3 regions of the Salinivibrio sp. IB868 genome follow, and region 1 is predicted to be linked to each of the others. Evidence: predicted binding sites of a transcription regulator. Region 1 holds the regulator's gene; each other region holds the start of a gene.
What was found. Region 1 encodes CRP, which controls carbon source genes, mostly activating them, when cyclic AMP is high. Its sites were predicted from a motif close to TGTGANNNNNNTCACA; they were not measured.
Positions count from the first base shown of each region.

Region 2: a site for CRP is predicted at 2,378-2,393, ahead of BZG20_RS10275 (CTP synthase). Genes of this name have one in related genera too.
Region 3: a site for CRP is predicted at 6,229-6,244, ahead of malT (HTH-type transcriptional regulator MalT). Genes of this name have one in related genera too.

Region 1 covers NZ_MUEW01000003.1:234,494-242,063, reverse strand. The annotation lists gene BZG20_RS04660 (hydrolase) at 1-999, shown strand, start outside; gene BZG20_RS04655 (YheU family protein) at 1,108-1,326, shown strand; gene BZG20_RS04650 (phosphoribulokinase) at 1,383-2,252, shown strand; gene crp (cAMP-activated global transcriptional regulator CRP) at 2,502-3,134, shown strand; gene BZG20_RS04640 (ABC transporter substrate-binding protein) at 3,265-4,131, shown strand; gene BZG20_RS04635 (DUF1338 domain-containing protein) at 4,199-4,990, opposite strand; gene astD (succinylglutamate-semialdehyde dehydrogenase) at 5,001-6,482, opposite strand; gene astA (arginine N-succinyltransferase) at 6,484-7,506, opposite strand; gene BZG20_RS04620 (aspartate aminotransferase family protein) at 7,536-7,570, opposite strand, start outside.
Region 2 covers NZ_MUEW01000008.1:127,425-134,994, reverse strand. The annotation lists gene relA (GTP diphosphokinase) at 1-1,478, shown strand, start outside; gene mazG (nucleoside triphosphate pyrophosphohydrolase) at 1,529-2,326, shown strand; gene BZG20_RS10275 (CTP synthase) at 2,478-4,112, shown strand; gene eno (phosphopyruvate hydratase) at 4,189-5,487, shown strand; gene ftsB (cell division protein FtsB) at 5,646-5,924, shown strand; gene ispD (2-C-methyl-D-erythritol 4-phosphate cytidylyltransferase) at 5,967-6,683, shown strand; gene ispF (2-C-methyl-D-erythritol 2,4-cyclodiphosphate synthase) at 6,680-7,162, shown strand; gene truD (tRNA pseudouridine(13) synthase TruD) at 7,159-7,570, shown strand, end outside.
Region 3 covers NZ_MUEW01000012.1:110,456-118,025, forward strand. The annotation lists gene pulA (pullulanase-type alpha-1,6-glucosidase) at 301-3,177, opposite strand; gene malT (HTH-type transcriptional regulator MalT) at 3,369-6,077, opposite strand; gene BZG20_RS13425 (glycogen/starch/alpha-glucan phosphorylase) at 6,583-7,570, shown strand, end outside.

The DNA.
Region 1 (7,570 bases):
CCCATTCCCAGCGCGCGGAATGCGCACCTGCAAACCTTGTTGCCTCGCTTTCTGCGTCGTGCCCCGCTTTTCACCCCTCGCTGGCAGCAATTTGACCTGCCCGATGGCGATTTTGTTGATCTGGCGTGGACGCATCAGCCGCAACCTGGACAGCCGATTGTTGTTTTATTCCATGGCTTAGCAGGCAGTTTTGACAGCCCGTATGCCAACGGCTTGCTCGCGGCCTTCCAACGCCAAGGTTGGTGCGGCGTGGTGATGCACTTTCGCAGCTGCAGTGGCCGCCTCAATCGTGCCGCGCGGACCTATCACTCGGGAGAAACCCAGGACGCACGCGCCTTCTTAACCCATTTGCGTCAAACCTATCCAGAGAGTCAAATTGGCGCAGTCGGGGTCTCTTTGGGGGGAAATATGCTGGTGCGCTACCTGGCGGACTATCACGATGATCCCATCGTGGCCTGTGGCTGCGCCGTGTCGCCGCCACTTGACCTTGCCGCCTGCTCGATGCGTATCCAGCAAGGCTTTTCCCGTATTTATCAAGCCTATTTATTGCGCTCGATGCGACAAATCCTAGCGGAAAAGCTCACACGGCATCAGCAAGTAGGCCGATGGCACGCGGGGGAGCGCCCGGCGATAAACACTCTGTTCGAGTTCGACCAAACCGTCACCGCTCCGCTTCATGGCTTTGACGATGCCCTCCACTATTATCGCGCCTGCAGTGGTTTATCGGTGCTCGACACCATCAAGGCCCCACTGGCGATTATTCATGCCAAAGACGATCCTTTTATGACCGACGCGGTGATCCCTACGTCCCCGTTACCCGCAAACATTGATTACCAACTCACTGAACATGGCGGCCATGTTGGCTTTGTCGCCGGTAGTTGGCGACAGCCACAGTTTTGGCTTGAGCACGCCGTCCCCCACTGGCTTGCCACTTATCTACCCGTACCATCACCTCATTCGGATCGTGTGAGTGACACGCGCACGATCAAGAAAGCGTAGAGAACCACTGCATTACGCGGAATGATCGGGTAAAATGCGAGCCAATTCACAACATTCACATCAGGCACCCTAGCATGCCATCCTGAGATCGATAAAAGGTGATGTAGTATGATGGTTCCATGGCAATCGATTCCCGACGAGACACTCACAGGTTTAATTGAGCATTTTGTGTTACGGGAAGGAACCGATTATGGTGAGCAAGAAGTCAGCTTTGCACAAAAAGTGGAGGACGTTCGCCAACAACTGCAATCCGGAGAAGCCGTGATTGTGTATTCTGAGTTGCACGAGACAGTGGATATTCGTCGTAAAGCAGCACTCAGATCCTAGCATCGCAGTACTCGCCGTATCGCGATACAAATTCAGACTGAATGACAGGGCGCGTCATGTCGGCTAAACATCCAATTATTGCGGTCACCGGCTCGTCAGGGGCCGGCACCACCACCACCTCGGAAGCCTTCCGAAAGATGTTCCAAATGATGAACATCAAAGCGGCCTGGCTAGAAGGGGACAGCTTTCATCGCTTTACCCGTCCCGAAATGGACGTCGAGATCCGTAAAGCGCGTGAGCAAGGTAAACATATCAGCTATTTTGGCCCCACCGCCAACGACTTCCCTCGGCTGGAACAGTTTTTTCGTGAGTATGGTGACCAAGGCACCGGGAAGTACCGCCGCTACTTACATACCTTTGATGAAGCGGTGCCCTATAACCAAATGCCTGGTACCTTCACGCCATGGCAAGACTTGGCCGACAATACCAATGTATTGTTTTACGAAGGGTTGCACGGCGGCGTGGTCGACGGTGACGTCAACGTTGCGCAGCACGTCGATCTCTTGATTGGTATGGTCCCCATCGTCAACTTAGAGTGGATTCAAAAATTTGTCCGTGATACGCGCGATAGAGGCCATTCTCGTGAAGCGGTGACCGACTCGATTGTGCGCTCAATGGATGATTATCTGCACTATATCACCCCGCAGTTTTCTCGTACCCATATCAACTTTCAGCGCGTTCCCACGGTAGATACCTCAAACCCATTAAATGCCAAAGGGATTCCGTCTTTGGATGAAAGCTTTGTGGTGATCCGCTTTCGTGGCATGAAAAACGTCGACTTCCCTTATCTGTTGCAAATGATCACCGGGTCGTTTATGTCGCGCCATAACACCTTAGTGGTGCCGGGAGGAAAAATGGGCTTTGCAATGGAATTGATCATACGTCCATTGATCCAGCAATTGATAGAAAAAGGCAAGATTGGCTGAGGCGTAGCGCATTCATGATGTATTACTTCTCAAGCCGTGATCTTAGCCACGTTTTTGCCAGTTTTTTAGGCGGTTGGCCTAGATCAAAATCAAGAAATCACCAACAAAAAAAGATACACTCTTGTTAACATACAGTGAGCTTGTAGCCCGCGTTCAGACTTCGTATTCTGTGCAATGATCTGATGGGTTACCCCTCAGACAAAGATAGGACGTTGTTGCCGGGCAACACATGCAGAGGAAATAAGTTATATGGTTCCAGGAAAACCTCAAACAGACCCTACACTCGAGTGGTTCCTTTCACATTGTCATATTCATAAGTATCCGTCGAAAAGCACGCTTATCCATGCTGGTGAAAAGGCGGAGACCTTGTATTACATCGTGAAAGGGTCTGTGGCCGTACTGATCAAAGATGAAGAAGGCAAGGAAATGATCCTGTCTTACCTTAACCAAGGTGACTTCATCGGTGAGCTCGGGCTTTTCGAAGAAGACCAAGAGCGCACTGCTTGGGTACGCGCCAAATCACCGTGTGAAGTGGCAGAAATTTCATTCAAAAAGTTCCGCCAGCTTATCCAAGTGAATCCTGATATCTTGATGCGCTTGTCCTCACAAATGGCGCGCCGCTTGCAGGTAACGAGCCAAAAGGTGGGGGATCTTGCCTTCCTGGACGTCACAGGGCGCATTGCGCAAACCCTATTGAACTTGGCGAAGCAGCCTGATGCCATGACGCATCCTGATGGTATGCAGATTAAGATCACCCGTCAGGAAATTGGCCAAATCGTTGGCTGCTCACGCGAAACAGTGGGACGTATCCTTAAAATGCTGGAAGAGCAAAACCTCATTTCCGCACACGGTAAAACCATCGTGGTATACGGCACACGCTAATCGCGCCGCTCTCTGTATCACCAACCGACGCCCTGGCGTCGGTTTTTTTATCTCCATTATCTGGCAAGCACGCGGATTGCTTCTACACTCAAAACGACATGGTTAACATAAAATTAACAAGGTGTCGTTTATGAAAAAACTCATGATTACCCTCACCGCCTTCGCGCTCTCTGTGTTTTCAGTCCATGCTGCGTCCAATACGACGATTGTCCACCCCGAGCCACGCGCCGGCTCGGCGCTTGATCTCTATGCCATTGAGCTCATCGAGTTTCTTGCCGAAAAGTCGGGAGAATCTGTTACCTTACAAGCCTTTGACGGCCAAATTGGCTCTCAATCTCGTAAGGTGGAAATGCTCAAGCAAGGCAAGCTCACCGTCGACTGGCTTGGTGCCGACCGTACACTGGAAGCTGAATTGATCCCCGTTCGCTATCCCGTGTTTCGTGGCTTACTCGGCCACCGCCTGTTTATTACCAACCAAGCCACCGAGCCCCAACTTGCTCAGATAAGTAGCGCGAGTGACTTGCAGTCTCTTACTATGATTCAGGGACAAGGTTGGGCCGACGTCAAGGTGCTTAACTCAGCGGGATTTCGCGTACGTGAAATATCGAGCTTTGAAAACATTTTCAAAGTGGTTGATACGGGCCGGGCCGATCTCTTCCCTCGTGCCTTGATTGAGCCTTTTAGTGAATTAGCCGAGCGGCCGCAATACGGTAACCTGTTAGTTGACCCACACCTGATGCTGATCTATCGCTTCCCAATGTTCCTGTTTGTGTCTCCGCAACATGCTGACGTCGCCGAGATGTTAAATGGCGCTTTTGAAGCGGCGTATCAAGACGGATCATTTATCGAGTTTTTCAATAATGCGCCTTTAGTTAAGGAAACCTTTGAAAAGGCGAACATTGGTGAGCGTACTGTCATCCGAGTCGACAACCCGCATTTAAGCAACGAAACACAAGCGATTCCAGACACGTTTTGGCTCGACATCGAGGCTCAATAGACGATAAAAAAGGGAGCGTATCACACGCTCCCTTTTCCCATGATGTCGATAAGCAATGTGTGACGCACTAATGGGTGCTTTCAAAGATTTTGTCTGCCGAAGCAGCCACAAAACCTTGGTAGAGTTCACCATTGGGCAACACATACCGCTTAGCAAACTCGTAAAAGCCACCCGGGATGGTTTGCGTGCAATCGGAGAAAGTAACGGGCACGCGGTCAGCCATGGTGGAGGATTGCTCCAGATACACAGATGCATCCCCTTTGACTTCCCCACCTGACTCGTTAATCGCAAAGCCATTATCACGCAATCGGTTGTTCACCGAGAGGCAATCATCATGCGCATTCAGCTGATTCACACTCACGGTAAAATGGTTCGCACCATAACCGTGTGCCGCCACCCAAGACGCATATTCACTCTCTTCGGCAAGCGTTTGATAGGTTGCCCAATCAATATCCCATAGGCGGCCCTGATGGAGAAAATCGCTGCCTGTAAGTGACGACGCATCAACTTGTGCCACCAGCTTCTCAACAATCGCCTGAAGCGCGGGCGAGCATTGCTCGACCATCAACTCACTGATAAAGACTTTCGGCATCAAGGGATCGGGGTGCTCAAAATGGCAAGCCTTGAGCTTTTTCGCTTCAAAGGTATAGTCACCTTTTTGCTGATACCCCAAGGCGAGAAATGGACGCGCGAGTACCTTTAGTCCAACCTTAGGCAAACCAAATGTCCGTAAGGCAATATGGTCATTGATCAAAGGTTGCCCTTCCTCTAATAAGGCATGCACCTTATGTGCCGAAGGGCACAGGCGGTTGATGTAGTCCTGCCACAGTTTGTCGAATAACGCTTGGCCACTGTCCATGTTGCTCTCCTTAGTCCTGTTGAGTCGGTATACCGGGGGCGAACGTCTCGGGAAGCATCACCTGCTCGCCCTCCATGGATGCCATGGGATAAGCACAATAATCTGCCGCGTAATACGCGCTAGGGCGTAAGTTCCCCGAAGCACCTGGCCCACCAAATGGCGCATCGCCACTGGCTCCGGTCAGTTGACGATTGCGGTTAACAATCCCTGCACGAATATGGTCAAGGAAATACTGCCATTCACCATCGTCTTCACTGATAAGCCCGGCAGACAATCCATAACGGGTGTCATTGGCTTTGGTGACCGCATCGGCCATATCCTGGTAACGCTGCACTTGCAACAACGGGCCAAAATACTCTTCATCCGGTAAGTCTTGGATACCACTGACATCCAAGATCCCTGGCGAGATCACCGCATCATGCTGATGTTCACACTCAATCACTGGCTTCGCGCCCAGATCAACAAGCTTTTGTTGTGTCGCCAGGATGCCTTCCGCTGCCGCCACTGAGATCTGTGCGCCCATAAACGGAGCCGGATCATCAAACTGACCGCCTACACGCACGGTTTTTGTCCATTGAGCTAGGCGAGTCAAGATCTTGTCACCCACTTCCCCCTCAGGCAACAGCAAGCGGCGCGCACAGGTACAGCGTTGGCCGGCGCTAAGATACGCTGACTGAATGATGGTATACACGGTGGCCTCTAAATCACCAAACTGATCACTGACCACCAAGGGGTTATTTCCCCCCATTTCAAGTGCGAGCATCTTATCAGGCTGACCGGCAAACTGGCGGTGGAGAATATGGCCAGTATTGGCGCTACCGGTAAATAGCAGTCCGTCGATGCCGCGCGCTTGCGCGAGTGCCTCACCGGTATTACGGCCACCTTGCACCAAATTGATAAGGCCATGTGGCAGCCCCGCCTCTAGCCAATACGCCAGTGTTTTCTCCGCCACTTTCGGCGTCAACTCTGACGGCTTGAATACCACACTGTTACCGGCCAGTAACGCGGGAACAATGTGACCATTGGGCAGATGACCCGGGAAGTTGTAAGGACCAAAGACCGCCATCACACCTAACGGGCGGTGGCGCAACACCGCTTGCGTGCCATTGACGTCCTTCTCGCGTGAGCCCGTTCTCTCGTGGTAAGCGCGTAATGAGATCGCCACTTTTCCGACCATGGCACCGACTTCGGTTTTGGTTTCCCAGAATGGTTTGCCCGTCTCTTCCGCAATGGTGCGCGCTAAATCATCCGTATTCGCTTTCACTATCTCGGCAAAGCGCTCAACCAGCGCTTGGCGCTCGGCAAATTCAGTATTACGCCAACGAAGAAAGGCTTCACGTGCGGCGCTAACCGCTTGTTCAACCTGGGGGCGCGTCGCTTCTTCACCTTGCCAAATACACTGACTATCAAAGGGATTTTGCGAGGTCATCACCTCGCCCTCGCCTTTCACCCATTCACCGTTAATCAGATGGCCTGCTGATTGCTTTGTCATCTTATCCCTCCATGGCAATCAAACGCAGCTGATCGCCTTCTTTTACATTCAATGCATCTGCTACCGCGGGGCTGATCACCACCTGATTGGTTTCATGATCCACCGCCGCTTTCGCCGCCGTGGCGCGGAAACCGGCAAAGTCCGTGTTCGATATCAAATAGTCCTGCGCGCTGCTGTGCTCTCTTACGCTTGCCGAGGCGTTAAAAGAATGACGCACGGATTCGATATTGTGACGTAAGCATTCCACCGTGGGGCCGGCATCAAAGATGTCGACATAACCACGGCACGAAAAGCCTTCTTTTTCCAACAAGCGCAACGCTGGGCGGGTATTTGGGTGCACTTGCCCGATCACCGCTCGCGCCTCCTCACTAAGCAGGCTCACGTAAATCGGCAGTTTTGGCATCAGGTCAGCAATGAAGCCTTTCGCCCCAATCCCGGTGAGGTAGTCAGCCAACGTGAAGTCAATGTTAAAGAAGTTATCCTTCAACCATTGCCAAAACGGCGAGTTCCCCTCGTCGTCAGACACACCACGCATCTCAGCAAAGACCACGTCTGCGAAACGCTCTGGAAATTGTGCCAACATCAAAAACCGACACTTGGACAAGAGCTTGCCGTTTAGGCCGCCACGAAACTCAGGGCGCATAAACAAGGTGCAGATCTCTGTCGTGCCGGTGTAGTTGTTGCCAAACGTCAGCACTTCCACGATGTTATGCACATTCAGTTTGCGCGACGAGTGCACCACCTTCGTCAGATGGTAACTGTAAAATGGGTTGTCGAGGCCAATCGCGGCCTCGATGCCTGTTGTCCCAGCAATCTCACCCGTTTCTACATCTTCAGCGACCATCAAGTACCCTTCCGGGCCAGGCTCTGTTACCTTTTTGGCAAAACTTTCTAGCGAATTATCAATTCGCCCTTGTAGCAAATCGGCATCCACCGGCAACGAGGTAAACCCATGGCCGGACGCTTCCGCACACAACATCAGTGCATCAAAATCTGATGCACGGATAGGCCGAATAACTAACATCTCAAATCCCTCCGAGTGTATGAGGTCGCTTATCCTGCAACGACCTTCGCAATCGCGCGCTCTA
Region 2 (7,570 bases), on a different contig from region 1:
AAGTCTATGGTCGCCCCAAACACATTTACAGCATCTGGCGTAAAATGCAGAAAAAGAACCTGCAGTTTGACGAGTTGTTTGACGTGCGTGCGGTACGCATCATCGCTGAAGAGCTACAAGATTGTTACGCCGCGTTAGGGGCCGTGCACACCAAATTCCGCCATCTGCCCAAAGAGTTTGATGATTACGTCGCCAACCCGAAACCCAATGGTTATCAATCCATTCATACTGTGGTGCTGGGGCCGGAAGGTAAACCGGTAGAAATTCAAATCCGCACCAAACAAATGCACGATGATGCAGAGCTTGGAGTCGCCGCACACTGGAAGTATAAAGAAGGGGCGGCCAGTGGGCGCAGTGGGTACGACGAGAAAATTACCTGGCTGCGTAAACTGTTGGCATGGCAAGAAGAAATGTCAGACTCGGGTGAAATGCTCGATGAGCTGCGCAGCCAAGTGTTTGACGACCGGGTTTATGCCTTTACCCCGCGCGGCGATGTCGTGGACTTACCCAGCGGCGCCACGCCGTTGGATTTCGCTTACCATATTCACTCCGAGGTAGGGCATCGGTGTATCGGAGCGAAAGTGGAAGGGCGTATTGTCCCGTTCACTTATCACCTTCAAATGGGCGACCAGGTAGAAATCATTACCCAAAAAGAGCCCAACCCCTCGCGAGATTGGCTAAACCCCAGCCATGGCTTTGTGAATTCGAGCCGGGCACGCGCCAAAATCAATGCTTGGTTCCGCAAACAGGATAAAGATAAGAACATTGCCGCGGGTAAAGAGATTTTGGATACCGAGCTGCAAAAAATCGGTGGTACCAGCAAAGACGCTCAACTCGCGCTCAAACGCTTTAATGTGAATACACTGGATGAGCTCTACGCGGGAGTTGGTAGCGGTGATTTGCGTATTAATCAGGTGGTTAACCATATCAATGGCCTGATTAACAAGCCAAGTCTTGAAGAAGAAGAGCAACAGCTTTTAGAGAAGCTGCAACAAAGTGAGCAAAAGCCGAATACGGGCAAGGCGCACCGTGATGCTGTGGTTGTGGAGGGTGTTGATAACTTAATGACTCACCTTGCGCGTTGTTGTCAGCCATTACCCGGTGATGAGATCAAAGGTTTTGTCACCCAAGGGCGGGGTATCTCTGTGCACCGCGCTGATTGTGAGCAACTCAACGAACTGAGTCATCACGCGCCCGAGCGCATTATTGCCACGGTTTGGGGTAAAGGGCACATTGGTCAGTACCATGTGCGGATCCGCTTATCTGCCAATGAGCGTACCGGGTTGGTCAAAGACATCAATACCGTGCTCAGCAATGAAAAAGCACGCGTAGCGGGCATGCAAAGTCGCGTGGATTATAAAAAACAAATGTCTATTATGGATTTTGATTTAGAAATCTCCGATCTCGACACCCTGAGCCGCGTGGTTAACCGGCTTGAACAAGTAAAAGATGTGGTTGAGGCCAAACGTCTTCGCTAATCATCCTTCGCCCTGTCTCGACAGGGCGTTTTTTTAGAAGGAACGCTTTTATGGCTCCTATCGAGCAATTACTGACCATTATGGCGACCTTACGTGATCCCGACAAAGGTTGTGATTGGGACAACGCGCAACACTTCGCCTCCATCGTGCCTCATACGCTAGAAGAAGCCTATGAAGTGGCGGATGCCATTGAACGTGAAAACTGGTCAGACCTAAAAGATGAGCTCGGTGACCTACTTTTTCAAATTGTGTTCTACAGTCAATTGGGGCGGGAAGAAAACCATTTTGATTTTGAGGATGTGGTGCGCGGCATTTGCGACAAACTCATCCGTCGTCATCCTCATGTTTTTGGTCCCAAAGATGCGCAGGGAAAGCCTTTAATGGCACCAGATTGGGAAGGTATCAAAGCGAAAGAGCGCACCGAGAAATCGTCCTCTGTGCAACCGGAAAGTGTGCTCGATGGAGTGACACAAGGCTTACCCGCCTTAATACGAGCGTATAAATTGCAAAAGCGTTGTGCGCGTGTGGGCTTTGATTGGCCGACTGTCGCCCCTGTGATAGATAAAGTGCGGGAAGAGATTGAAGAAGTCGAGCAAGAGCTGGCGCAAACTTCTGTCAATCAGGCGCGTGTGGATGAAGAAGTCGGGGACTTGTTATTCGCGGTGGTAAATTTGGCTCGCCACCTAGGGACAGATGCCGAGCAAGCCCTACGCCGTGCCAACCAAAAATTTGAATCTCGCTTTCGTAAGGTTGAAAACCACTTACGTGATAATGAAAAAAACATTCAACAATGTCAGCTAGATGAACTAGAATCGGCATGGCAGGCCGTCAAAAAGGCGAATAAGTAAATATCCTGTAATTGGCATAATTGATTTGTGACAATTAAAAACACCAGGGTGTGTGGTAGCTTTCACATTGTGGGAGTCAATGGGGTCTGGTATCATAATGTCCCGTCCAGAACTTCATTAATTTCCTCTAAATCCAACTCTCAGGTTTAGCATGACGACGAACTACATTTTTGTTACGGGCGGTGTTGTATCCTCCCTCGGTAAGGGTATTGCTGCAGCCTCATTGGCAGCCATTCTTGAAGCGCGTGGCCTTAACGTCACCATCATGAAACTCGACCCTTATATCAACGTGGATCCAGGGACAATGAGCCCTACCCAGCACGGGGAAGTATTCGTCACGGAAGACGGCGCAGAGACCGACCTTGATCTCGGCCACTACGAGCGCTTTATCCGCACCAAAATGACCAAGCGTAATAACTTTACCTCTGGTCGTGTGTATGCGGATGTACTGCGCAAAGAGCGCCGTGGAGATTACCTGGGAGCCACCATTCAGGTGATTCCACACATCACCAATTCGATCAAAGACCGCATCATCGCCGGTGGTGAAGGTCACGATATTGCCATTGTCGAAATCGGCGGGACAGTGGGCGACATTGAGTCGCTGCCGTTTTTAGAAGCGATTCGCCAGCTGACCGTTGAAGTCGGCCGCGAACATGCCATGTTTATGCACTTGACTCTGGTCCCTTATTTGGCGGCCGCGGGTGAAGTGAAAACCAAGCCAACTCAACATTCGGTGAAAGAGCTGCTATCGATTGGTATCCAGCCTGATGTACTGGTGTGTCGTAGTGAGCGCCCGATCCCGGCTAATGAGCGCGCGAAAATTGCGCTGTTCTGTAATGTGGCAGAAAAAGCCGTGATCACCATGAAAGACGTAGACTCTATCTACAAAATCCCATCACTCATCCGCTCTCAAGGCTTGGATGATCTGGTTTGCAGCCGCTTTGGCATTGAAGCGGCGGAAGCTGACCTGTCAGAGTGGGAACAGGTCAGCTACGAAGAAGCCAACCCAATGGGCGAAGTGACCATTGGTATGGTGGGTAAATATATCGAGTTGCCGGATGCGTATAAATCTGTCAACGAAGCGTTGAAGCACGGTGGGTTGAAAAACCGTCTCACCGTCAACATCAAGTATGTAGACTCGCAAGATCTTGAAACACGTGGCACGGAAATGCTGCAAGACTTGGATGCTATCTTGGTACCAGGTGGATTTGGTGACCGAGGTGTAGAGGGCAAGATCCTAGCGGCACAATATGCGCGTGAGAACAAACTGCCCTATCTCGGCATTTGCCTAGGAATGCAGGTTGCCCTGATTGAATACGCGCGTAACGTCGCGGGTATGGAAGGCGCAAACTCGACCGAGTTTAACAAAGAGAGTAAATACCCAGTGGTGGGTCTGATCACCGAGTGGGTGGATGAAGAAGGCAAAGTGGAAGAGCGCAGTGAAACCTCTGATCTGGGCGGTACCATGCGTCTTGGCGCACAGCTTTGTCATCTTACGGAAGGGTCTAAAGCACACCAGCTTTATGGCAACACGCAGATCCACGAGCGCCATCGCCACCGTTATGAAGTGAACAACTTATTGCGTCCGCAGCTAGAAAAAGCGGGGCTTTCAATCTCAGGCTTGTCTGCAGATAAAAAGCTGGTGGAGATCATCGAGAACCCTGAGCACCCATGGTTTGTTGCGTGCCAGTTCCACCCAGAATTCACGTCGACACCACGTGATGGCCACCCACTGTTTGCCGGGTTTGTTGCGGCGGCAGGCAAAAAACAGCGCGGTGAGCTATAAACGAGATTCGAGCGGTCGCCTGAACGTAGGCAGCCGCTTTTATTTTTAAAAACAATGACAGACGAGAGGAATCACAATGTCTAAGATCGTTAAAGTTCTAGGCCGTGAAATCATCGATTCACGCGGTAACCCAACCGTTGAAGCTGAAGTACACCTAGAAGGTGGCTTCGTTGGTATGGCGGCAGCACCTTCAGGTGCATCAACGGGTTCTCGCGAAGCGCTAGAACTGCGTGATGGTGACAAGTCACGTTTCATGGGTAAAGGCGTTCTAAAAGCGATTGAAGCGGTTAACGGCCCAATCGCCGAAGCCCTACAAGGTAAAGACGCGAAAGCCCAAGCCGATATCGACCAAGTGATGATCGATCTCGACGGCACTGACAACAAATCTAAATTTGGTGCGAATGCTATCCTGGCGGTGTCTCTTGCTAACGCAAAAGCAGCCGCGGCTGCGAAAGGCATGCCTTTGTTTGAGCACATTGCTGAACTAAACGGCACGGCTGGTCAGTTCTCAATGCCTCTGCCAATGATGAACATCCTTAACGGTGGTGAGCACGCGGATAACAACGTTGATATCCAAGAGTTCATGATCCAGCCTGTTGGCGCGAAAACCCTGAAAGAAGCACTGCGCATTGGTGCGGAAGTATTCCACAACCTCGCAAAAGTACTGAAAGCCAAAGGCCTAAGCACTGCCGTGGGTGACGAAGGTGGTTTTGCACCGAACCTAGAATCAAACGCTGCTGCACTGGCTGCGATTAAAGAAGCGGTTGAGCAAGCGGGCTACGAGCTGGGTAAAGACATCACTCTTGCGATGGACTGTGCGGCGTCTGAGTTCTATGACAAAGAGCAAGGCATCTACAACATGAAAGGTGAAGGTAAAACCTTCTCTTCAGAAGAGTTTAACCATTACTTGGCAAAACTGGCTGAAGAATACCCAATCGTGTCTATCGAAGATGGCCTAGACGAGTCAGATTGGGATGGCTTTAAGCACCAAACTGAACTGCTGGGTGACAAACTTCAGCTAGTGGGTGATGACCTGTTCGTAACCAACACCAAGATCCTCAAAGAAGGTATCGACAAAGGTGTGGCGAACTCTATCCTGATCAAGTTCAACCAGATCGGTTCTCTGACCGAAACGCTGGCGGCGATCAAGATGGCGAAAGACGCAGGCTACACAGCCGTGATCTCTCACCGTTCAGGTGAAACAGAAGACGCCACCATCGCTGACTTGGCGGTTGGTACGGCTGCAGGCCAAATCAAAACCGGTTCGATGAGCCGTTCTGATCGTGTGGCTAAGTACAACCAGCTAATCCGTATTGAAGACGCGCTGGGTGAAAAAGCACCATTTAATGGTCTAAAAGAAGTGAAAGGCCAATAATCGGCACTTAAGCACTTTTTGCCAAAAAGCCGTCCCGTTTAACGGGGCGGCTTTTTTCATTTAGGAAAACCATGACACCAGCCAGCGGATCCGCTAGCCTATGCGGTTAGTCAATCAGGGTGTGAATACCCTGAGCCGATATTGGAAGGAGTACAGGTATGAGGCTGCTATCGGTTGCACTGTTTCTCACGCTCGTGTGGCTGCAGTACGAACTGTGGCTGGGTAAAAATGGCGTGACAGACTATTGGCAAATTGAAGCCAATGTCGCCGTACAGCAACAAGCCAACCAAAAACTCGTTAAGCGTAACCAGCAAATGTACGCAGAAATTGCGGATTTGAAGCGTGGGCAAGAAGCGATTGAAGAGCGCGCACGCAATGAGCTGGGCATGATAAAGCCGGACGAGACATTTTTCCGATTAGTCGATAAATCCCAGTAACTGACAGCCGTTGACTGGCGGTACAACCAAAGAAGATAACTTGTGGTCGAACAACCCCCTTTGCAGCATAACACCGCTTTACAGCCCGGAATAAGCGCCGTGGTACCTGCCGCAGGTGTCGGCAGCAGGATGCAAGCTAGCTGCCCGAAACAATACCTCCCTCTAGCCGGCAAAATGTTGATTGAGCATACCGTTGAGCGTTTACTCTCTCACCCTGCCGTGGCTGACGTGATCATCGCCATTGGTGCTGACGATAGCTACTTTGCGCACACTCGCTTGAGTGAACGTCCGAATGTGCGTGTGGTCTTGGGTGGAGCGACGCGTGCCGCGTCGGTGCAAGCTGGACTCGATGTGGTCAATACGCAATGGGTGATGGTGCATGATGCCGCACGCCCTTGTGTGTCGCATGCCGATATCGACGCCTTGATTAGACAGGCGCAATCTCACCCGGATGGCGCCTTACTCGCGGCGCCGGTTAGAGACACCATGAAGCGTGCGGACGCGCAAGGGCAGGTGGCTCACACTGTCGAGCGTGAGGCGCTTTGGCATGCATTGACCCCACAAATGTTTTTAACCCAAACGCTAATCCAGGCACTTAATGTGGCAGGCGATCAGGTGACTGACGAAGCGTCTGCCGTTGAAGCGCTTGGGGGGAAGCCTGTGCTGGTCCCTGCCAGTGCCAGCAACATAAAAGTCACCCACCCTGAGGATAAGTGGCTGGCCGAGTTTTACCTTTCACAACAAGAAGGCAAATCATGATTCGAATTGGACATGGGTTTGATGTACACAAATTTGGTGGTGATGGCCCGGTGATCATTGGTGGTGTGGCTGTGCCTTATGAACAAGGGTTGCTTGCGCACTCGGACGGTGATGTGGCACTCCATGCACTGTGTGATGCTCTGTTGGGCGCGATTGCTGCCGGTGACATTGGCCAGCATTTCCCAGACACCAGTGATGAGTGGAAAGGCGCCGACAGCCGCATGCTGCTGCGCGACGTTTACCGCAAAGTACAAGACAAAGGCTATTGCTTGGGCAATGCAGATATCACTATCATCGCGCAAGCGCCTAAAATGGGCCCACATATCGACGCAATGCGTGAAACCATCGCCAGTGATTTGTGTGTGACGGTGGATGCGGTTAACGTCAAAGCCACCACCTCAGAGCGTTTGGGGTTTACCGGACGCAAAGAAGGCATTGCCTGTGAGGCGGTGGTGCTATTAAACAAAGAGGCCGTATGACAGACTTACTCGCGCCCTTGGCTTACTTACATGACCAACCGACACAGTCAGGAACGTTAAAAGCGTCACCGGACGATTTTATTGTCTCAGAATCCCTGGGTTTCACCCCATCAGGTCAAGGTGAACACTTTTTAGTGCGGATTAAAAAGCGTGGTGAAAATACCAAATACGTCGCCAATGAGCTGGCAAAAGCCTGTGGGGTTAGCTCGCGGCAAGTGAGCTGGGCGGGCCTTAAAGATCGTCACGCCGTGACTGAGCAATGGTTCAGTGTTCATCTGCCAGGCAAAGCGGATCCGGACTTAGCAGCGTTTGTCCAAAATCATCCAGGCGTTGTGAGCATTGAAGGGACAGCCCGGCATCAGCATAAATTGCGTCCTGGCGATCTGACCGGCAATCAGTTCACGCTCT
Region 3 (7,570 bases), on a different contig from region 1:
ATCAATGGCTATTGATGAGTGTGATATCAGTTCCAATTAGAGAGAAATACCGTACCACATCCTGTACTCGGGTGTTGAGTGAACCGATCAGCGTTTATGCCAATAGCAACACAAAAAACGAGGAAATACTGTCAAAGCGTATTCAAGCGTTGATATCACTATAAATAACGCGAGCGCGGGCCATAAAACTAGTGTAATTAACGGCCTTTTAATGGGGGGACGCGGTCGATGAGGATTGTGCTACGGGTAGATGTCCGGGCGGCAAGTGAAACGGGGGAGCAGCACTCCCCCATATAATAGTTAAGGTTGATGAGGTTTCTCGAATACGGCGACGGACCAAGCGGGTACGGTGAGTTTGCCGTTGGTCACTTGAGCAGCCCTTTGGTTATACGCTATCGAGCGGTTGCCCGCATTAGCTTGCAAGCTGTGAAGTTGATAGCCGGTGGCGTCGATGTTGGCAAAGTCATTGATGGCTTGGCTTGAGGCATTGATCGCGACGATAATGCCGTCTCGCGTCGCATCAATCGAGCTGTCGTGCAGACTGCCACTGTTATCAAGCTGTATCACAATCAGCCCGGGGATTTGTGAGGCGCCCGTGTTGTGAAAGCTGACACGTTGGTTGATCACACTGCCTTGGCCTAAGTGGAATAGCCCAGATGAAGTGCGCAGCGCCACCAGCTCATTAAAGTAACTGTCCATGTTGCTGATTGCCTGCGGTGTTGGTTTGGCCTCGCTGTTTTGGTTGGCAATCACGGTTTCAATCATTGGCCAGTTGTCGCCGTCTTTATCTTCACGCGGCAACCCTTGATCCCACTGCGTGGTTTGTTGAGTAAAGTCGACGCGGTTATACCAATCGCCTGAGTCGTACGAGTCACGCTGCATGGATTTTGAACGAAGCAGTTCGCTGCCCATGTGAATAAAAGGCACCCCTTGTCCCAGCAGTGCCGTTGATAGTGACACGGCTTGGGCACGCACGCGTGTCGCGAGCGGCATGGCGTAAGGGAATTTGTATTGATGGTTATCCCACAAGGTTTGGTTGTCATGTTTGGAGACATAGTTTTGAACCTCCCAAGCATCTTTTGCGTAGCCAGCCGGCTGACCGTTGTAATCGACCTCGTCACCGCGCACGACATCACCATTGGCAATCTGTAACTGAAAATCTTTTAAGTTACCCGCCATACCCAAACGAACGAGATCGGCATTATGCAAGGCACTGGCTCTTTCCCCGCTGTCTTGCTGTTGTAAATCATTGGGGGCGACCCATTGACCATTACCAAAGCCTTGGTTTTTGCGTAGGTATTCGCCACCATCGAATGGACCGCCGCCGCGAACCGCATCACGAAGTCGGTCAGAAAACGAGCCAATGCCTGTGCCTGCAAGGTTTGCTTGGGTGGCTTGGACAAACTGGCGATCGTTGGCGACTTCACCGAAGTTCCAACCTTCACCATAGAAATACACATCTGGGTTGATGGCGCGGGCAACGGCAAGTGTGTGCTCGATCTGGGCCAGCGGATGATGACCCATCAAATCCCAACGGAAGGCATCGATTTTGTAGTCTTTCACCCAGGTGGCAATCGAGTCATCGATCAGTTTGGCAAACATGCGATGCTCAGGCGCGGTGTTTGAGCAGCAAGTGGATTGTTCAACGTCTCCAGTGACGGGGTTAAGGCGCTGATAATACCAAGGCACGACTTTATCCAGCACAGAATAGGGCCCTAAGCCTGCTTGGTGGGTGTGGTTGTAGACCACGTCCATTACCACATTCATGCCGATATTCTGTTTAATTGCCATGACCATTTTACGAAACTCGAGGATACGCGCGGTGCCTTCAGGCTCGGTCGCATAACTGCCTTCGGGCACGGTGTAATGGAAAGGATCGTAACCCCAGTTAAAGCTGTCGTACTGACGCATCGCCGCCATCACGGTTTGCACATAGGGAGTGTCAGCGCTGTCTTGGGTGGCTAAATCCATTAATGCCGCTTGGATGGTCTGATTGTTGTCGCACTCACTCGCCAGCCTTGGCGTCTCTTTCAGCGAAGGTGCTTTGTCACATAGCGTGGAGAAACGGTCGGTTAAATCGATACGTTGCGCGGCGTCTTCGTTGATGGAGGCAATGTCAAACACGGGGAGCAGGTGCAAGTGAGTAACCCCAGATTGCGCGAGCGCGGTTAAGTGATTGACCGGGGCGGTGCTATTTTGGGTAAAAGCCAGATATTTACCGCGTAGATTGTCTGGTGTGGATTGATCGAGCGCGGAAAAATCACGCACGTGCGCCTCATAAATCACACTGTTGGCAGGGTTTTGCTGCGAGTAAGGTGCACTCAGCGTATCCCAGCCACTGGGTTTAAGCGCGGGCGCATTTAGATCCACCACCTGTGAATAGCTAGAGTTGGTCGATAAGCTATGTGAGTAAGGGTCAGTGACTTCGAGACGCTCGATACGATGTGTGGTGGGGTGATAGACCGATAGTTGATAGCGGTAATAGTCGCCATGATTCAGCGCGGTGGTGGCAACATGCCAGCTTCCTGAGTTGGCGTCGAAGTCCATTTTAATGGGTGTTTGGCGCTGCTTTGGCGCGTTTTGTTCGCTCCCCGATTGATAGGGCACTAGCGAGACTTGCTGTGCGGTGGGAGCCCATATACGAAATTCAGTGTGTCCCGCGTCAGGGATGGCACCATAGGTAAGTTTTTCGGCGTGTTCGGCATACAAGGCATCAAGCGCCCGGGCCGGTTGCACATCGGTTGCGGTTAGTACGGTGTCGCCGTCTTTGGCGATGGCGAGAAGCTGTCCTTTGAGCCATTGCTTCAGGGCAATATTGGCGCTAACAAAGTCAAAGTCGAACCCTTTAACGTCGCCTTGCAAATGGGGGAGCGATGTCTGCCAATTATCGCTAGTAGCAAGGGTGGATTCGACACTCGCTGTGGCGTTTTCCACTTGCTGCGTGTCCGGGTTATAGCGCATCGTGCCATCAGCGGAGTAATACAAGGTGAGCGAGGTGGCGTTGGTTTGATGAGTGAGCAGGGTATCGGCGTCAGCAAATAGCACACTGGCATCGCTAGTGCCCGCATCTCTAGGGGGCAAATTGGGGTCGTTTTCGATATTGCAACCCGCTAACGCTATGGTAGCTGCAACGGCGACCGGTGTGCCGAGTGGTTGCAAAAAGTGAGTGCGCTTCATTGATCTTTCCTCATTTATCAATACTGAGCGCAGCTTACTCAAGGAGGGGATCTACCATGCGTGATCGGGTTAAAATTCAGCGTGTCATTACAGAAAAGATGATGAAATTCAGCAAAGTATCACGAAAGGTAGGGGGAGAGCGCGAGGCCTCTACGCCCCCAAGAAAAGCCTGAGGGCGTAGACAGGGTTGACTAATTCCCCATAAGTTGTAAAAGGTTTTCGGCGGTGACGACCGCTTCTTTGCGGTTAGCGATATTGAGCTTTTGATATAAGTTACGAATATGGGTTTTGATCGTTGTTCCCGCCACATCCAACTCATGGGCGATTTGCTCGTTACTGAAGCCTGAATAAATTAAGCCGAGCACTTGCCACTCGCGTTGTGTCAATGAGCTGGTTCGCACGAGCTCTGGCACGTTAGGGTGGTTGACCAACTTTTCGACAAAGGCTTCATCAAAGTGCGTTGAACGAGAGCGTTGATGGCTCGCAATTTCCTTGAGGAGTTGCTGCGCGCGGTGGCGTTCGAGGGCGCCGAGTGCGTGTTGTTCAATTAACGCATGCAGGAGCGGGGAGAGCGCCTCGCCCTCAATCAAAAAGTTACCCATCATGCCGGTTTGATTGGTGAGGATCAGCGCATCTTGCAAGAGGCTTTTGGCGTATTCTGTCTCTTGTTCTTTGCTGGCAAGGACGGCTTCAACAATCAAATTGCGGTTTTTATCGGTCACCAAGTTGGCTTTGTTCGCTTCGCGGCGCAGAAAATCAATCGCTTGACGTGCTTGGTCATACTGACCCAAATGCAGATGCGCACGGGCAATGTTTCGCCACTGAAGCTGACTAAAGTGGTTGCAGGCGGTAGCGGGGCGAGTGGCTTGGTGTAACCACTCGTCCATGTTGGTGAGTTCATTTTTGGCTTGCCAATAGAGTAACAGCGACAATGATGCATTGGCGGTCCAATCAACGTGATACACAGACTCGCGCAAAAGGTGTTCAATATGCTCAATGCTTTTTGCCGCTTTGTCTAACTCGCCGCGGCTAACGGCTACGCGTGCGAGCATGGAGTAACTATGCAAATGCTTGCTCGGTGGCTGATTTTCTAAAACCTGCAGTCCTTTGTAGGCGCAAGCTTCGGCTTCATCAAGCCGGTTCCAACACCATAAGATTTGGGCACGGAGACGTAAGGCAAACTCGTGGAGAGGGACTTGATGCAGTTGTTGATCCTCAATGAGCTGATCGGCGCTGTCGAGCAACTCAAACGCGGCTTGCACATAGCCTTGCGCAAGTAAGATCTCACTTTGTTGTAAAATCGCCCAAAGTGCTTGATGGTAAACTTGATGTTGCCGCGCTAATTTCTCGGTTTGTTGCATCATGGATAAGGCGCGATCCAGCTCACCGAGCACATGATTCACTTCTCCCACAACCGAGGTAGCGACAATGCGACCGCGGTAATTGGCGCTATCGAGTTGCTCGAGCGCTTTTTCTGCCAGCTGCATCGCCTGCTCAGGATTATTCGCGTTAATGGCCACTTGGGCGAGCAACGCATTGGCATTGCCTTGGTAATCGATATCAAGTGGGATTTGTCGGGTTTGATAGGCTTTTTCTGCGCTGGCTAAAAGTTCGCCAACTTCATGATACCTGTGCTGACTTTGCGCTAACCAAGCACGTAGCAGGCTTAAATTTGGGTATTGGTATAAAAGCTCGTCACTGAGTTTGATAATCGCGGCTTCTAGTGTCGACAATTCACCACGATTAAACATACGCCAGCCGTGCTGATTGAGTATATCGGCCAACAATGCATCGTCTTTGGCGTAGCGTGCATGACGCAACGCTTGATGGGGAGATTGTAACTTCAACCATGCCAGTGCGGCTTGTCTATGCAGGGGCTGTTGTTGGTGAGGGATCCGTGCTTGGCGCTCATGAGCCAAAAACTCCGCGAATAGATGGTGGAATCGGAACCAGTTGTTATCTCCCTCAAGTGGATAAATAAACAAGCCATAGCGATTTAGTGACTCGAGCATATTCAATGCATCTTCGCGTTCAGTGAGTGCGAAAACCAACTCGTCATTAAACATCTCTAGTACGGAGACTTTCATGAGAAATTGTCGTGTCTCAGCATCAAGCAAATCAAACACTTCTTCGGCCAAATAGTCCCAAAGGTGGGCATGGTTAAAACCAGCGTAAGACGCGGCGCTTTGCATCAGGGTACGCTTTTGGTGCTGCGCTTGAATCGCAATGAGCTGCAAGGCTGACGGCCAACCTTCAACGTAGTTGCATAATGCGTTCGCCGTGGATTCATCCACGCCATCGTCGACACGTTGATTAAAAAAGCGCGTCGTTTCTTCGTTATCGAACGCGAGAAGCTCGTTGCCGATCTCAATCATCAAGTCGCGTACGCGTAAATTCGCGGTGCCCAGTGGAGGGTTGGCGCGTGAGGTGACCACCAAAGTGAGATTATCTGGCATGTGCTTAATGAAAAAGCGCATCGCCTCATGAATCTCCTCGTTATCAATGAGCTGATAGTCATCCAACACCAAATAGCTAGTGGCATGAAACCCTGCCAGTTCAGCAAAGACATCAGACAAGAGCGCACGAAGTGATGAGAATTGGCGTTTTTCCGCCAGCTTTATCGTGTTGGCGCAGCCCTCTTGGGTAGCGTGGTGCAGCGCTTGCAGTAAGTAGTTAATGAAGCGAAAGCTGTCGTTGTCACTATCATCAATGCTAAACCAGCCGACATTGGATTGATCCGCGAGCCATTGTGCAGCCATGGTGGTTTTGCCATATCCGGCCGGAGAGCGAAACAGCACCAGCTTATAGTGAGGGGCTTGTTGTAAAATATCGAGCACACGCGGGCGTAATATCGCGTTATAAAGCCGTCCAGGCCGAGTCAGCTTTGATGGGATCCACATAAGACACTGTCCTTCACTGCAAATGCGGTGCGACCTTTTTGGTGCGCACCTCTGTCCTGATTGCAGTGTATGTAACTTCAAACGCACAAACTATGATCTATCCCTGATCTCTTAACGGATGCCCCAATTTAGTGCAGCTACGCCTTTTAATTGTGATTTATATCACTTAAACGTCATATTGGTGGCCTTTTTAATGATTGAGATACACATCCATCTCGGTTTATTAGGGCTTAATTTGCGTTAGCGCACAAAAATCACAAAAGGAAAGCGATGTTTTTCACCGTGGGCGTAGCGCCTTTTTTGTTTCATAGCGTGACTTAGGTCACTCGATAAAGGGCTGCTCATGGATTTGATGAGAGGCGGCTCACTATTGCTATGTGACCTGGCTCTCTACGCCCTGTGGTCTCCTCCTTTGATGACAACGACGTGGGAGGATGTTTGCCGTGCTCGGGTTGGGCAGGATGAATAACCATCAAGGTTTCATTCCATTATCGAGAGCGACGACATGACACCAAAACAGCAACATGCGTTTGATAAAAGTGCGTTTAAAATCAGTATGGTTCAACACCTAACCCAGCTAGGTCACGCACCAGACACCGCTCAGCTGCGCGACTGGTACCTCGCACTGGGCCGTGCATTAGCCGAACATACCACGAGTGATCTGGTAGCCACTGAACACGATCAAGCCATTAAACAAGCTAAAAGTGTTAACTATTTATCCCTCGAGTTTTTGATTGGTCGGTTAACCGGCAACAATTTAATTAGCATGGGCTTGTACGATGCGATTGCCGATGCCGTGAGTGAGCTTGGCCTCGGGTTAACGGATTTACTTGAACAAGAGCGTGATCCGTCTTTGGGCAATGGCGGCTTGGGGCGTCTCGCCGCTTGCTTTATGGATTCATTGGCGGCCCAACAGTATCCTGCGGTCGGCTATGGCTTGCACTATGAATATGGTTTGTTCCGCCAGTCATTCAAAGAGGGCGCACAACAAGAAGCACCGGATGCGTGGCGTGAGCCTGAAGGTTACCCGTGGGAAGTGGTACGTCCTGACTTAGCGCAAACCATTGGTTTTTATGGCCATGTAGAGGTGATTGAGGACTCAGGGCACACGTACCGTCAGTGGGTGCCGGGCATGAAAATTCAGGCCATGCCCTGGGATCTGCCGATTGTGGGTTATCAAAGCAATACGGTCTATCCGCTTCGCTTATGGGAAGGACGGGCGTTAACGCCGTTTGCCCTTGATGCCTTTAATGACGGTGACTATACCCAGGCTCAGCAATCCGCCATCGATGCAGGGAATTTGACCAAAGTCTTGTACCCCAACGATAACCACGATGCGGGTAAAACATTGCGCTTAATGCAGCAGTATTTCCACAGTGCAGCTTCTGTAGCAGACATTCTCCGTCGTCATCTAGAGGCAGGGCATGCATTGGCCGCATTGCCAGACTACGAAACCATTCAGTTGAACGATACTCACCCCACCATCGCTATTC